2 regions of the Kitasatospora sp. NPDC059160 genome follow, and region 1 is predicted to be linked to the other one. Evidence: riboswitches for the same ligand, from Rfam matches in the RefSeq annotation. Region 1 holds a riboswitch; the other holds the start of a gene.
What was found. Region 1 has a riboswitch for magnesium ahead of ACFXOZ_RS06580 (NRAMP family divalent metal transporter). Riboswitches for the same ligand answer to the same signal wherever they lie in the genome.

Region 1 (7,933 bases):
AGCCGACCAGGGCGGTCGGGTCGGTGCTCGCGCCCTTGAGCTGCTCGGGCGTGGGCTGTTGGCCGGGCCGCGGCTGGACGGCGAACGCGCCGTCCTCGGCGACCGGGGCCTGTTCGACGGCCTGGCCCGGGCTGAGCGCGGTGACCAGCGCGTCCGCGCCGCCCACCACCCGCTCGACCCGTTCGGCGGGGGACAGCTGGCCGCTGCGGTGGACCACGTCGGCGCCGGTGACGCCGAGCACGGGCAGGGCGATCATGGCCACGATCAGGGCGCTGCGCCCCTTGGCCCGCAGGGCGTCGCGCCGGGCCATCCGCAGCGCGACCTTCCACGCTCCGAACCTCATCGGGCCACCTCGCCGAAGGAGTTGGCGGTGGAGTCGTCGAGGGGCTGGGAGCGGTGGACGGCGGCCCGGCTGTTGCCGGAGCGGCGTCCGACGCTCTCGGAGGCGACCGAGCCGTCCCGCAGGTGGACCACCCGGTCGGCCCAACTGGCGTGCGAGGCCTCGTGGGTGACCATCATGGCGGCCGCCCCGGCGTCGCAGCGGGCGCGCAGTACGGCGAGCACGGCGTCGCCGGTGGCGGAGTCGAGCGCCCCCGTGGGTTCGTCGGCGAGGACGAGCCGGCGCTCGCCGATCAGGGCGCGGGCGATGGCGACGCGCTGCTGCTGTCCGCCGGACATGTCGTCGGGGAAGCGGTCGGCGAGCTCGCCGATGCCCAGTTCCTCCAGGGCGGCGAGGGCCTCCCGGCGGGCGGTGCGTCCGGAGACGCCGTCGAGCTCGCGCGGCAGGGCGATGTTCTCGGCGGCGGTGAGCGCCGGGATCAGGTTGTAGTCCTGGAAGACGTAGCCGACGGAGCGCCGCCGCAGGTCGGCGAGCTTGCCCCGGCCGAGGCCGCCGAGGGTGACGCCCTCGACCAGCACCTCGCCGCCGCTGGGCAGGTCCAGCCCGCCGGCCAGGGTGAGCAGGGTCGACTTGCCCGAGCCGGAGGGCCCCATCACGGCGACGAACTCGCCGGCGTGGACGGTCAGGTCGACCTCGCGCAGGGCGTGCACCTCGGCGGCGCCGCGGCCGTGCACCCGGGAGACCCCGGCCAGCTGCAGGACGGGCGCGGGTCGGCTCGGATCGATGTGGGACATGGTTCCCCCTCGTGAGCTGTTCAGCTGCATATGTCGGTGAACTATATATGCCGGTGGAGGAAGAGCAAGTCGCGGCGGATTTGGTCAAGGTTCTACAAAGCTGTCGAAGATCGGCCGAAAAGGTGACTCGGGGTCGCCGCGCCGGGTCTATGCTTTGGGAGGTTTGAAAAGGCACCTCGTTCGGTGAGGCGTCTTCACGGACACAGGCCACTGACCCGACGACGTCGAGAGACGCCCAGGTTCAGGACAGGTCTTCCCGAGTTAAGGGTTGACCCCAAGTGGCTTCCGGCCGATCCGGCTGGACACGCCGTGGAGTGCCAAAGCTCTGACGAGTTGGGGTGTACCGGTCCTCGAAGACCGGTGTGCTCCTTGCCGTGTCGTGATGCGGCGCACAGACGGTGCGCCCCCGACCGGGAGGAGGCGAGAGACATGGACTGCGATAGTCCGGGCCACAGTAGCCCCTGCCCCCGCATGCTCTCGAACACCTCCGGCACGCGGTAACAACCTTCCCTGCGCGTTCACCCGAAGCTTCGTCCTGCGCTCAACCATGCCCGGACGCAAGCCGATTGACGCGTCGTCAGCATCATCGTGCCCGCACGGCCGCCGCCGCTCAGCGTCGCCGTACGGCGTGGATGCCGTGCGCCCGCAGGGAGGTCCGCCGCTGCGTGCCCCCTGACGCCCCCTCAAGGTAGGGGGAGGGAGGCCCCGCCATGACCAACGTGATGCTGGACCCGAAGATCCCCACGGTCCCCGCCGCTCCCGCCGCCCTCGCTGCGACCGCCGCCGCCAGGTCCGCCGTCCTGGACGACGCCCATGTCGGCGACATCAAGGGTGCGCTCGGCACCATCCGGCTCGACGACACCACCCCCCGCCACGGACTCTCCGCCCGGCTCAAGACCCTGCTGGCGATCGTCGGCCCCGGCCTGATCGTGATGGTCGGCGACAACGACGCCGGCGCCTTCTCCACCTACGGCCAGGCCGGCCAGAACTACGGCACCCAGCTGCTGTGGACGCTGCTCCTGCTCGTCCCGGTGCTGTACGTCAACCAGGAGATGGTGCTGCGCCTGGGCGCGGTCACCGGTGTCGGCCACGCCCGGCTGATCCTGGAGCGCTTCGGCAAGTTCTGGGGCGCGTTCAGCGTCATCGACCTCTTCCTGCTCAACGCCCTCACCCTGGTCACCGAGTTCATCGGCGTCACCATGGCGGCCGGGTACCTGGGCCTGCCCAAGGTCCTCTCCGTGGTGCTGGCGGCGGCGATCATCATCGCCTCGGCCTTCACCGGCTCCTTCCAGCGCTTCGAGCGGGTCGCCATCACGCTCTGCGTCGGCTCGCTGCTGCTGGTGCCGATCTACTTCATGGTCCACCCGAAGACCTCGCAGATGGCCCACGACTTCGTGACGCCGCAGATGCCCGGCGGCGCCGGCCAGCTCGCGGCCGTCATGATGGTCATCATCTCGATCGTCGGCACCACCGTCGCCCCCTGGCAGCTGTTCTTCCAGCAGTCGTACGTCATCGACAAGCGGATCACCCCGCGTTTCATGAGGTACGAGAAGGTCGACCTGTGGATCGGCATCGCGATCGTGATCATCGGCGCGGCCGCGCTGATCGGCCTCACGGCGGCGGCGTTCGCGGGCACCGACGGCTTCGGCCAGTTCTCCGACACGGCCGCCGTCGCCAAGGGCATCGAGGACAAGGCCGGCCACCTGGCGGGCGTGCTGTTCGCCATCGCCCTGCTGGACGCCTCGATCATCGGCGCCTTCGCCGTCTCGCTCTCCACCGCCTACGCCATCGGCGACGTCTTCGGCATCAAGCACTCGCTGCACCGCGGGGTCAAGGGCGCCAAGGGCTTCTACGCCGTGTACGCCGGACTGGTGGCCGTCGCCGCGACGATCACCCTGCTGTCCAACGGCTACACCCAGGGCCTGATCACCCAGTTCGTCCAGGTGCTGGCCGGGGTGCTGCTGCCCTCCGCCACCGTCTTCCTGCTGCTGCTCTGCAACGACAGGGCCGTGCTCGGCCCCTGGGCCAACGGGCCCCGGACCAACGCCTTCACCTCCACGGTGGTCGGCGTGCTGGTGATGCTCTCGCTGATCCTGACCGCCTCGGTGGTCTGGCCGGACATCAGCTCGGACGCGATCCTGTGGATCATGGGCGGCTGCGGCGTGATCGGGGTCCTGGTCGCGGGCTACTTCTTCACGGCCGGCCGCACCGGCACCAAGGAGGACCCGATCGACCGCACCGGCCGGGAGGACTGGCGGATGCCCCCGCTGGAGACCCTGGGCCGGCCGGTGATGTCCACCGCCCGCAAGGTCGGCATGGGCGCCCTGCGCGCCTACCTGCTGATCGCGATGGTCATGGTCATCATCAAGGTCGTCCAGACCGCGCTCAACCACTGAGCCGCCGAGCGGAGCCCGTACGGACGGGTGGCGGGCAGCGGCTCGCCACCCGTCCGTTCCTTTGCCCGCGATCCCCCGGCCCGCGTTGCCCGCGTTGCCCGTGTGCTCCGTACGGCCCGTACTACCCGTGTTGCCCCGTTTCCCCGTGAATCCTCTGGAGGAGGTGCCGTCGTGCACACCCTGACCACCGTCGAGTTCCTGGTCCGGCTCGCCACCGGCGTCGCCTGCGGCGCGCTGATCGGCATCGAGCGCCAGTGGCGGGCCCGGATGGCCGGCCTGCGGACCAACGCCCTGGTCGCCGCCGGTGCCACCCTGTTCGTCCTGTACAGCGAGGCGGTCGGCGACACCGGCAGCCCCACCCGGGTCGCCTCCTACGTGGTCTCCGGTATCGGCTTCCTCGGCGGTGGCGTGATCCTGCGCGACGGGGCCGGCGTCCGCGGCCTCAACACCGCCGCCACGCTGTGGTGTTCGGCCGCGGTCGGGGTGCTGGCGGCCTCCGGCAAGCTGGAGCTGGCCGCGCTCGGCACCTTCGCGGTGCTCGCCGTCCACCTGGTGCTGCGCCCGGCCGGCCGACTGCTCGACCGGTCCCCGCAGTCCGGCAGCGACCCGGACTCCACCACCCGGGCCACCGTCCACGTGGAGTGCGACCGCAAGTCCGAGACCCACATCCGGGCCCTGCTGCTCCAGGCCCTGACCGCCTCCGGCCTGGCCCCGACCGGCCTGCGCGCCCGCCGCACCGAGCAGGGCGACGCCACCAGCCTGCGGGCCACCGTGGCGATCACGGGCCAGGTGGCCCCGGCGCTGGAGCAGGTCGTCAGCCGGCTCTCGCTGGAGCCGGGCGTCCGGGACCTGCACTGGCACCTGGACGACGAGTCGGACGAACCGGGCAGCCCCGCGCTCGCCTGAGCACGCCTGAGCACGCCGGGGGAGCCGAGGTAGTAGAACGGAGGGACCGTCACGCGTACCCTCCGGAGGCCGTCCGATGCTGAGAGCCGACCCCGAGCACGGGCCGTTGGTGCCGATGCTGCTGGTGCTGACCCTCGTCACCGGGGTGGTGGACGCGGTCAGCTACCTGGAGCTCGGACACGTCTTCGTCGCCAACATGACCGGCAACGTGGTGTTCCTCGGCTTCGCCCTGGCCGGCGCCCCCGGCCTGTCCGCCACCGCCTCGCTGGCCGCCCTGGCCGCCTTCGTGCTCGGCGCCCTGGCCGGCGGCCACCTGGCCCGCCGCCTGCCCGGCCACCGGGGGCACCTGCTGACCGCCGCCGTCGCCGCCCAGGCGGTGCTCGTCGCCACGAGCACCGTCCTGGCGGCCGTGCTCGGCCACGGCTCCGAGCCCGCCCGCTACACCCTGATCGGGCTGCTCGCCCTCGCCATGGGCGGCCAGAACGCGGTGGTCCGCTCGCTCAAGGTCCCCGACCTCACCACCACCGTGCTCACCATGACCATCACCGCCCTCGCCGCGGACCGCACCGGCCCGCGCCGGCTCGCCTCGACGGTGTGGATGTTCGCCGGAGCCCTCCTCGGCGCCGTCCTGGTCCTGCACGCCGCCGTCCCGGTCGCCCTGGGCCTGGCGCTCGCCCTGCTGGTCGCGGTCGCCGCCCTCACCCACCACGCCGCCGGGCCCGTCCCGGCCCCGGCCTGGACGGCGCGCCGCTGAGGCCGCGGCAGCTCCGCCGGTCTGCCTGCCGCCGGACCGGTCCGGCCGTTCCCGTCCGGATCCTGCTGCCCACCTCCCCGGACGGACGGACAGACGGACAGACAGACAGACGGACAGACAGACAGACGGACAGACAGACAGACGGACGGTCGCGTTCGAGGCCGGGCCCCTTTCACTCCTCCCGGCGGTGCCCGGCGCGGCCGCTCCAGAGCGGCTCCAGCCGGGCCCACTCGGCGGTCCAGCCGGTCTCGGCCCGGCGGTTGAGCGCGCTCAGGCGCAGCCGCAGCGCGAAGGCGATCAGGGCGGACAGGGCGAGCAGTGCACCGGCGCCGGTGCAGGCCGCGGAGACGGCGAGGGCGGTGCGGTCGAGCGGCGGATCGGTGGCGTTGCCGGCCGGATCGACCCAGACCTGGACGACGCCGCCGACGGTTGGTGGGCCGGAGGCCTCGACGGTGCCGGTGTGCGGGGTGGCCCCGGGGTAGGTCCAGGCGGCCTCGACCTCGATCCGGTTGCCGTAGCCGCCGGAGAACCGGCTGGTGGGAGCCGTGCCGCGGTTGGGTTCGGCGGTCACCACGGCGTCGATCCGGTGCAGCCGGGTCAGGTCGGTGTCGGCCTGCGGGGCGGTGGCGCGGAAGAGCAGCAGTGCGCCGCCGACGGAGAGGGCGGTGGCCAGCAGCCCGCCGACGACGGTGAGCAGCCAGGCGCGGGCGCGGGACCGGTCGAGCGGGCGGGCCAACGGTTCGTGCCGGGCACCGAAGGCCCGCCGCAGCTGACGGCCGGTTCGCTGCGGGAGCGACGCCGACCTGGCCGGGCGGGGTGTGCTGGACACGCGGGATCTCCTCAAGGACGCGGGCGCGTACGGGGTTTCGTTACCCAATCTCCACCCGACCGCCCCCCTCGCACAAGACCGGGGTTCGCCCCTGGTGCCGGCCGTCCCGGTTCGACCCGATTCGCCCTGGCCGGGCCCGGTCCACCCGGGACGTTCGGCCCTCGGCAGCGACCGCCGGGCCGGGCAGGCTGGAGTCCGGCCGCGCCCTCCGTGCCTGGGTGCGGCCCCGGTCCGGTGACCGTGGGGGTGCCGGGCCGTGGTGCGGCGCAGGGGGCGGTCGTGGGGCCGCCTCCTGCCCGCTCCTGTCGAGGAGTTGACGTTCCACCAGGTCAGCGGCTTGTTCTCGCCGGATATACACTCGATGTATATCCGGGGTGTATGGTCCTCCGCATGAGTGTTCCTTTGACCCTCCTCGGGCTGCTGGAGCGGGAGCCGAGCCACGGCTACGACCTCAAGCGCGACTACGACTCCTTCTTCGGCCGGGGCAAGCCCCTCCCGTACGGCCAGGTCTACGCGACCCTCGGCCGACTGGCCCGCGACGGCAAGGTGATGGCCGGTGAGGCCGAGCCGGGCGACGGGCCCGAGCGCAAGCGCTACGTCATCACCGAGACCGGGGCGACCGAGTTCGAGACCTGGCTCCAGGAGCCGGTCGCCCCCGAACCCACCCTGCAGTCCGTGCTGTTCACCAAGGTGGTGCTGGCCCTGCTGCTCGGCCGCGACGCCGAGCTGTACCTGGACACCCAGCGCAGCGCCCACCTGCGCCGGATGCGCGAACTCACCGAACTGCGCCGCACCGGCGCCCTGGTGGACGCCCTGCTCGCCGACCACGGCCTGTTCCACCTGGAGGCCGACCTGCGCTGGATCGACCTCACCGCCGCCCGGCTGGACGCGCTCGCCGCGGAGGTGCGCGGATGACCGCGGTCATCGAGGCCCGCGACCTCGCCCTCGCCTTCGGTGAGACGCCCGCCCTGCGCGGGGCGAGCCTGTCCGTCGGGGCCGGCGAGGTGCTCGCCGTCATGGGCCCCAGCGGCTCGGGCAAGTCGACGTTACTCCACTGCCTGGCCGGCATCCTGGTGCCCGACGCCGGCGAGGTGCTGTTCGAGGGGCAGCGCCTGGACCGCATGAACGAGGCACAGCGCAGTGCCCTGCGCCGCGACACCTTCGGCTTCGTCTTCCAGTTCGGCCAGCTGGTACCGGAGTTGACGGCCGAGGAGAACGTGGCCCTGCCGCTGCTGCTGAACGGCGTCCGCCGTGGCGCGGCGCTGGCCCAGGCCCGCCCCTGGTTCGCCCGGCTCGGCCTGGACGGCCTGGAGCAGCGCCGCTCCGGTGAGCTCTCCGGCGGCCAGGCCCAACGCGTGGCGCTGGCCCGGGGGTTGGTGGCCCGACCGCGGGTGCTGTTCGCCGACGAGCCGACCGGCGCGCTGGACTCGCTGACCGGCGAGCAGGTGATGGAACTGATGGTCGGCGCGGCCCGCGAGCAGGGCACCACCGTCATCCTGGTCACCCACGAACCGCGGGTCGCCGCCTACGCCGACCGCGAGGCGATCGTCCGCGACGGCCAGGCCCGTACGCTCTCCGCCGGGCCGGTGGCCCCGTGATCCGCTTCGCGCTCCGACTGGCCGTCAGCGGCGGCCGGGAGGCCGTGGCCCGGCTGTTGATGATCGCGGCGGCGGTGGCGATCGGGGTCGGGCTGCTGCTGTCGGTGCTCTCCAGCATCAACGCGATCGACCGCACCAACGCCCGGCAGACCTGGATGAACACGGGTGCCAAGGGGGCGACCGCGGCGGCCCCGGCGGACCCGCTCTGGTGGCACGCGCGGATGGACTACTACCGGGGGGCGAGCGTCTTCCGGGCCGAACTCGCCCCGACCGGTCCCCACCCGCCGCTGGTGCCCGGACTGAGCCGGCTTCCCGC
Region 2 (7,933 bases), on a different contig from region 1:
TCGAGGGTTCCGGGGCGGGGCCGGGGGCGGCGGGCCGTGGTGTGCGGCGCCGCCCCCGGCGTCCGGGTCAGTGGTTCAGTGCGGTCTGCACGATCTTGACGATCACCATCACCATCGCGACCAGCAGGTAGACGCGCAGGGCGCCCATGCCGAGCTTGCGGGTGGTGGACATCACCGGCTTCTCCAGGGTCTCCAGCGGGGGCATCCGCCAGTTCTCCCGGCCGGTGCGGTCGATCGGGTCCTCCTTGGTGCCGCGGCGGCCGGAGAGGAAGGAGTACCCGGCGACCAGGACGCCCGCCACCCCGCAGCCGGCCATGATCCGCAGGATCGCGTCCGAGCTGATGTCCGGCCAGACGACGGCCGCGGTGAGGATCAGCGACAGCGTGACCAGCACGCCGACCACGGCGGCGGTGAAGGCGTTGGTCTTGGGACCGTTCACCCAGGGGCCGAGCACCGCCTTGTCGTTGCAGAGCAGCAGCAGGAAGACGGTGGCGGAGGGCAGCAGCACCCCGGCCAGCACCTGGACGAACTGGGTCATCAGGCCCTGCATGTAGCCGGTGGACAGCAGGGTGATGGCGGCCGCGGCGATCACCAGGCCCGCGTAGATGCCGTAGAAGCCCTTGGCGCCCTTGACCCCGCGGTGCAGCGAGTGCTTGATGCCGAAGACGTCGCCGATGGCGTAGGCGGTGGAGAGCGAGACGGCGAAGGCGCCGATGATCGAGGCGTCCAGCAGGGCGATGGCGAACAGCACGCCCGCCAGGTGGCCGGCCTTGTCCTCGATGCCCTTGGCGACGGCCCCGGCGTCGGAGAACTGGCCGAAGCCGTCGGTGCCCGCGAAGGCGGCGGCGGTGAAGCCCATCATGGCGGCGGCGCCGATGATCACGATCGCGATGCCGATCCAGAGGTCGGCCTTCTCGTACTTCATGAAGCGCGGGGTGATCCGCTTGTCGATGACGTACGACTGCTGGAAGAACAGCTGCCAGGGGGCGACGGTGGTGCCGACGATCGAGATGATCACCAGCATGACCGCGGCCAACTCGCCCGCGCCGCCCGGCATCTGCGGCACCACGAAGTCGTGGGCCATCTGCGAGGTCTTCGGGTGGACCATGAAGTAGATCGGCACCAGCAGCAGCGAGCCTATGCACAGGGTCACCGCGACCCGCTCGAAGCGCTGGAAGGAGCCGGTGAAGGCCGAGGCGATGATGATCGCCGCCGCCAGCACCACCGAGGCGACCTTGGGCAGGCCCAGGTAGCCGGCCGCGAGCGTCACGCCGATGAACTCGGTGACCAGGGTGAGGGCGTTGAGCAGGAAGAGGTCGATGACGCTGAACGCGCCCCAGAACTTGCCGAAGCGCTCCAGGATCAGCCGGGCGTGGCCGACACCGGTGACCGCGCCCAGGCGCAGCACCATCTCCTGGTTGACGTACAGCACGGGCACCAGCATCAGCAGCGTCCACAGCAGCTGGGTGCCGTAGTTCTGGCCGGCCTGGCCGTAGGTGGAGAAGGCGCCGGCGTCGTTGTCGCCGACCATCACGATCAGGCCGGGGCCGACGATCGCCAGCAGGGTCTTGAGTCTTGCCGACAGGCCTTGGCGCGGTGCGTCGTCATCGAGCTTGATGGTGCCGAGCGCACCCTTGATGTCGCCGACGTGGGCGTCGTCCAGTACGGCCGAACGCTGCTTCTGCGGCTTGGAGTTGAGTGTGGCGTTGGTGGTCATGACGTTCCTCCCGTGGACCCCGGGACAGGCGGGGTGATGGGGGCGCGCAGCAGTAATTCCCCCTGCGTGCGGGCACGGCGCACCGGCCCGCGGCGGGGCGGTGCCCGGGCGGGCACGGCGGAGCCGCGTGCGTGCTGGCGAACGGTGCGACGACGTCGCCGCCATGACGTGACGGTGCGTCAGTTGTACGCGCAGGGAAGGTTGTTACCGCGTGCCGGAGGTGTACGAGGACAGGCGGGGGTAGGGGCTACTGTGGCCCGGACTACTGCAATCCATGTCTCTCGCCTCCTCCCGGTCGACGCACCCCGTGGTGCGTGTCATCGACACGGCAAGGAGTTCACCGGCGCGCGCGACTGCCACCGGTTCACCCCAACTCGTCAGAGCTTTGGCACTCCACGGCGTGTCCAACCCGTTCGGGCCGGAAGCCACTTCGGATCAACCCTTAGGTCGGGAAGATCTGTCCTAACCCTGGGCGTCTCTCGACGTCGTCGGATCAGTGGCCTGTGTCCGTGAAGAAGCCTCACCGAACGAGGTGCCTTCTTCAAACCTCCAGAAGCATAGACCGACGGAAGCGCGATACTTGCGCACTTGGTAGAACCTTTACCTTTCGCGAGGCGTGACGTCCGTCCGGGTGACGCGGGTTTGAGCGCCACGTGACGACGGAACGACTTCCCGCCGGATCCGTACCCGCACACGCACACGCAGCTGAGGGGTGGCATGGCGACCGCAGGCTCCCAGACCGCAGGACCTCCGGGGGCTCCCCGGCGGGCGAGGGCGCTGGCACTCGCCCGGCGCCCGAAGCTCTGGCTCTTCCCCGGCGTCCTGTGCGCCCTGGTGGCCGCGCTGCTCTCGCTGCTCTACCTGGGCGGCATCGTCAACCCGACCGGGCACCTGCACCGGCTGCCGATCGCCCTGGTGAACGCCGACCAGGCCCCGCCCCCGCCCGGCCAGCCGGTCAACCTCGGCACCCAGCTGACCCGCGCCGTGGTGGCCGGGACCCCGGACGACACCGTCCGCTGGCGCCAGACCGACGACGCGGGCGCCCGCGACCTGCTCGCCGCCGGCAAGGTCTACGGCGTGCTGCTCGTCCCCGCCGACTTCACCGCCACCGTCACCGCGCTCGCCGCCGGCGGGGCCACCCACCGGCCCACCCTCACCGTCCTCACCAACCCCGGCCTGGGCAGCCTCGGCTCCTCGATCGCCGCCCAGATCGCCCAGAACGCCGCCCACCAGGCCTCGGTCGCGGCCGGACAGCGGCTGCTGGCCGCCGTACCGGCCCAGGGCGGCCCGGGCGCCCAGGGGCCGGACACCGGCGCCACCGCCCGGCTGCTGCTCGCCGACCCGTTCGCCGTCGCCACCCAGGTCGGCCACCCGATCGGCAGCCACAGCGGCCTCGGCCTGAGCGCCTTCTACTTCACCCTGCTCGCCGTGCTGACCGGCTTCATCGGCGGCAACATCATCCACAACGGCGTCGACACCGCGCTCGGCTACAGCGACAGCGAGATCGGCCCCTGGCACACCCGCCGCCCGACCGTCCCGGTCAGCCGCACCCAGACCCTGATGCTCAAGATGCTGATGACCGCCGGGATCATGCTGGTCACCACCTCCCTGGTGCTGCTCTGCACGGCCGGGATCCTCGGCATGGACGCCCCGCACCAGGCCCTGCTGTGGGTGTTCGCCTACTGCGCCAGCCTCGCCGTCGGCCTCGGCGTGCAGGCGATCAACGCCGCGTTCGGCGGGATCGGGCAGCTGGTGTCCATGTTCGTGTTCATCGCGCTCGCCCTGCCGTCCTCCGGGGCGACCGTCCCGCTCCAGGCGGTGCCCGGCTTCTACCGCTTCCTGGCCGTCTTCGAGCCGATGCGGCAGCTGAGCGACGGCATCCGGGCGATCCTCTTCTTCGACGCCCGCTCGGACGCCGGGCTGGCCCGCGGCTGGGTCATGATCGCCATCGGGGTGGCGCTGGCCCTGGCCTTCGGCTTCGGGATGACCCGCTACTACGACCGCAAGGGCCTGCACCGCTGGACGCCCCAGCCCTCGGAGTAGGCCGGTCTAGCTCTTCGTCACGGTCACCTTGAGGTGCTTCATGATCGGCTGGTCGCTCTGGGTGCTGTGGTCGCCGATCGCGCACAGCACGTTCAGCTCCGGCATGTACCCGGCCGCGCAGCCGCGCGGGATGTCGTACGGGACGGCCAGGTAGCCGTGCACCGAGCGGGTGGAGCCGTCCCGGGCGGTGCTGGTGACGTCCACCGGGTCGAACTCGGCGATGCCGCGCTCGCGCATGTCGTCCCGGTTGAGGAAGACCAGGGTGCGCAGGTTCTGCACGCCCCGGTAGCGGTCGTCGTCCGAGTAGATGGTGGTGTTCCACTGGTCGTGCGAGCGCATCGTGCCGAGCGCCAGGGTGCCGGGCGCGGGGACGACGTCGGGCAGCGCGGCGGCGGAGAACTCGGCCTTGCCGGAGGGGGTGAGGAAGACCAGTTCGCGGGCGGGCTGCTTGATCCGGAAGCCCAGCGGCAGCCGCACCCGGCGGTTGAAGTCCTCGAAGCCGTCCAGGACTTCGGCCATGGTGTCGCGGATCCGGTCGTAGTCCTCGATGTACCACTCCCACGGGGTGGGGCTGTCCGGCAGGGCCGCGCGGGCCATCCCGGCGACGATCGCCGGCTCGGAGAGCAGGTGCGGTGAGGCCGGGCGCTTCATGCCGGCCGACAGGTGCACCATGCTCATCGAGTCCTCGACCGAGGTGGACTGCACCCCGGCGCGCTGGTGGTCCTTCTCGGTCCGGCCGAGGCAGGGCAGGATCAGCGCCCGGCGGCCGTGCACCAGGTGGCTGCGGTTCAGCTTGGTGCTCACCTGTACGGTCAACTCGCAGGTGCGCAGGGCCTGGTAGGTGTAGGGGGAGTCCGGGGCGGCGAGCGCGAAGTTGCCGCCCATGCCGACGAAGACGGTCACCTCGCCGCGCCGCATCGCCTCGATCGTCCCGACCGTGTCCAGGCCGTGGGCGCGCGGCGGGTCGATCCGGCAGACCGCGCCGAGCCGGTCCAGGAAGGCGTCGGCCGGCCGGTGGTCGATCCCGCAGGTGCGGTTGCCCTGCACGTTGCTGTGCCCGCGCACCGGCGAGGGCCCGGCCCCCTCCCGGCCCAGGTTGCCGCGCAGCAGCAGCAGGTTGACGATCTCCCGCACGGTGTCCACCCCGTGCTCGTGCTGGGTGACGCCCAGGCACCAGCTGAAGATCGAGCGGTCCGCCTCGCGGTAGACCCGCGCCGCCTTGAGGATCTCCGCCCGGCCCAGCCCGCTCTGGCGCTCCAGCTCCGCCCAGGGCGTCTGCTCGCAGACGCGCCGGTAGGCCGCGAAGCCGCTGGTGTGCCGCTCGATGAAGAGCCGGTCCAGTGCCCCGTCGTCGGCCGCCGACTGCTCCAGGAGCGCCTTCGCCATGCCGCGCAGCAGCGCCATGTCGCCGCCGATCCGCGGCTGGAGGTTGAGCGTGCTGGTGCGGGTCGCCCGGTTCAGCGCCATGTCGGTGAAGTCGTGCGGGATGATCGTCCGGGTCGCCGCCGCCTCGACCAGCGGGTTGACGTGCACGATCTGCGCGCCGCGCCGGAAGGCCTCGGCGAGCGAGGTGAGCATCCGGGGCGCGTTGGAGGCCGCGTTGACGCCCAGGATGAACAGCGCGTCGGTGACCTCCCAGTCCTTGAGGTCGACCGTCCCCTTCCCGGTGCCCAGCGCCGCCTGGAGGGCCCGTCCACTGGCCTCGTGGCACATGTTGGAGCAGTCGGGGAGGTTGTTGGTGCCCAGCTCGCGGGCCATCAGCTGGTACAGGAAGGTCGCCTCGTTGCCGAGCCGGCCGGAGGTGTAGAACGCCGCCCGGTTCGGGTCGTCCAGCCCCCGCAGGGTGCGGCCGACCAGGTCGAACGCGTCCTTCCACCCGATCGGCAGGTAGTGGTCGGTGTCCGGGTCGTAGACCATCGGCTCGGTGAGCCGGCCCTGGTCCTCCAGGGCGAAGTCGCTCCAGTCGGACAGCTCGGTCACCGAGTGCGCGGCGAAGAACTCCAGGCCGACCCGCTTGCGGGTCATCTCCCAGGTGACGTGCTTGATGCCGTTCTCGCAGATGTCCAGGTGCAGGCCCTTGGTGTCGTCCGGCCAGGCGCAGCCCGGGCAGTCGAAGCCGCCGTTCTCGTGGTTCATCCGCATGACGGCCCGCGGGCCGTCCAGGTACGCCCCCTCGCGGGCCATGAAACGGGTGACGCTCTTCGCCGCGCCCCAGCCGGCGGCGGGGTGGTGGTACGGCGCGTAGCGGGGCGGCGCGGCGGGGGAGGGGCCGACCTCCTCCGGCCGCTGCGGGGCGGCGGTGGCTTCGTCGTCGGAGGTGGTCACGGTGCTCGCCTTCCGTCGCGCGGCTGGGTCACTCGGGGGTCCGGGTCGACGCTACGCCGGGCCGTCGGCCCTCGCGCGTCGACCGCTACGGCCCCCGTGCACCGACCGCTACGGCTCCCGCGCGTCGACCCTTGCGGCTCCCGCGCGTCGACAGCTACGCCTTCGGCAGGGCGCCCAGCACCCCGGCCAGGTCCGTCCGCCGGGCCACCTCCCGCAGGGCGCGGGCCATCACCGACCCCGGCTCCCGGGCCGCGGTCACCAGCCCGATCGGCGTGCTGTGCACCGGCTCCACCAGCGGGACGGCCCGCATCCCGGGCGGCACCCCGAACACGTGCAGCCAGGCGTACGGCACCACGCTCGCCCAGTGGCCGGTGCGCACGTGCGCGAACAGCGAGCCCACCGAGTCCGTCTCCACCCGGGGCACCGGCGCCAGTCCGAGGCCCGCGAACACCCCGTCCAGCACCCGGCGGCCCTGCATGCCCGGGTGCAGCAGGCACAGCGGCAGCCGGGAGGCCTCCGTCCAGGTGGCGTGCGGCTGCCCGGCGAGACCGTCGGCGGGGCCGGTCAGCAGGACGTACCGCTCCTCGTACAGCGGGACGGTGCGCACGCCCTCGGTGCCCTGCTCCGGGAGGTAGCTGAGGCCCGCGTCGATCTCGAAGTCCCTTACCTGGCGCAGGAGTTCATCGGCGCGCAGGTCGGTGGACAGCTCCACGGCGGCCAGCGGGTGGGCGGTGCAGAACGGTCCGGTGAGCAGCGGGACGGCCCCCGAGGCGGTCGGCACCGAGCCGATCCGCAGCCGTCCGCTCAGCCCGGTGCGCAGCGCGTCCACCTCGTCGCGCAGGGCGTCCCGGTCGGCCAGGATGCGCTGCGCCCACCGCACGATCCGCTCGCCCTCGGGGGTCAGGCCCTCGTACGCCCGGCCGCGCCGCACCAGCAGCACCCCCAGTTCGTCCTCCAGCTTGCGCAGCGCCTCGGACAGCGCCGGCTGGGAGACCCGGCAGGCCTGGGCGGCGCGGGCGAAGTGCCGCTCGCGGGCCAGGGCGACCAGGTACTCGAGCTGGCGGAACAGCATCTACTCGGCCTCGGCCTCGGCGGCGTGCCCGGCCTCGGTCGGGTCGGTCAGGTCGATCCGGTCGGTGCGGGTGTACACGTTCATCGAGTCGCCGCGCAGGAAGCCGACCAGGGTCAGCCCGCTCTCCTCGGCCAGGTCCACCGCCAGCGAGGACGGCGCGGAGACGGCGGCGAGCGCGGGGATGCCGGCCATCACCGCCTTCTGCACCAGCTCGAAGGAGGCCCGGCCGCTGACCATCAGCACCGTGCCCCGGGCCGGCAGCAGGCCCTCGCGCAGCGCGTGGCCGACCACCTTGTCCACCGCGTTGTGCCGCCCCACGTCCTCGCGCAGGCAGAGCAGCCGCCCCTGGGCGTCGAACAGCCCGGCCGCGTGCAGGCCGCCGGTGCTGTCGAAGACCTTCTGGGCGGCGCGCAGCCGGTCCGGCAGCGCGGACAGCAGCTCGGGGGTGATCCGCAGCCCGTCCGCCGCGACGCTCCACGGCGCGGTGGTGCGCACCGCGTCCAGGCTGGCCTTGCCGCACAGGCCGCAGGAGGAGGTGGTGTAGAAGTTGCGCTCCAGCGAGGCGTCCGGGGCGGGCACACCGGCCGCGAGCACCACGTCCACCACGTTGTAGGTGTTGCCGCCGTCGGCGGTGGCCCCGGCGCAGTAGCGGATCCCGGCCAGGTGGTCGGCGGCGTGCAGCACGCCCTCGCTGACCAGGAAGCCGGCCGCGAGGTCGAAGTCGCTGCCGGGGGTGCGCATGGTCACCGTCAGCGGACGGCCGCCGACCCGGATCT

Region 2: another riboswitch for magnesium. It lies ahead of ACFXOZ_RS14060 (NRAMP family divalent metal transporter); the one in region 1 lies ahead of ACFXOZ_RS06580 (NRAMP family divalent metal transporter).

The regions. Positions count from the first base shown of each region.
Region 1 is NZ_JBHZCN010000010.1:100,788-108,720, reverse strand. Features, by position in the region: gene ACFXOZ_RS06590 (FtsX-like permease family protein) at 1-343, opposite strand, end outside; gene ACFXOZ_RS06585 (ABC transporter ATP-binding protein) at 340-1,134, opposite strand; M-box (ykoK) riboswitch at 1,303-1,479, shown strand; gene ACFXOZ_RS06580 (NRAMP family divalent metal transporter) at 1,845-3,530, shown strand; gene ACFXOZ_RS06575 (MgtC/SapB family protein) at 3,702-4,436, shown strand; gene ACFXOZ_RS06570 (YoaK family protein) at 4,513-5,190, shown strand; gene ACFXOZ_RS06565 (hypothetical protein) at 5,363-6,019, opposite strand; gene ACFXOZ_RS06560 (helix-turn-helix transcriptional regulator) at 6,410-6,934, shown strand; gene ACFXOZ_RS06555 (ABC transporter ATP-binding protein) at 6,931-7,617, shown strand; gene ACFXOZ_RS06550 (FtsX-like permease family protein) at 7,614-7,933, shown strand, end outside.
Region 2 is NZ_JBHZCN010000027.1:14,182-22,114, forward strand. Features, by position in the region: gene ACFXOZ_RS14060 (NRAMP family divalent metal transporter) at 68-1,717, opposite strand; M-box (ykoK) riboswitch at 2,079-2,256, opposite strand; gene ACFXOZ_RS14065 (YhgE/Pip domain-containing protein) at 2,435-3,760, shown strand; gene ACFXOZ_RS14070 (FdhF/YdeP family oxidoreductase) at 3,767-6,085, opposite strand; gene ACFXOZ_RS14075 (LysR family transcriptional regulator) at 6,240-7,157, opposite strand; gene fdhD (formate dehydrogenase accessory sulfurtransferase FdhD) at 7,158-7,933, opposite strand, start outside.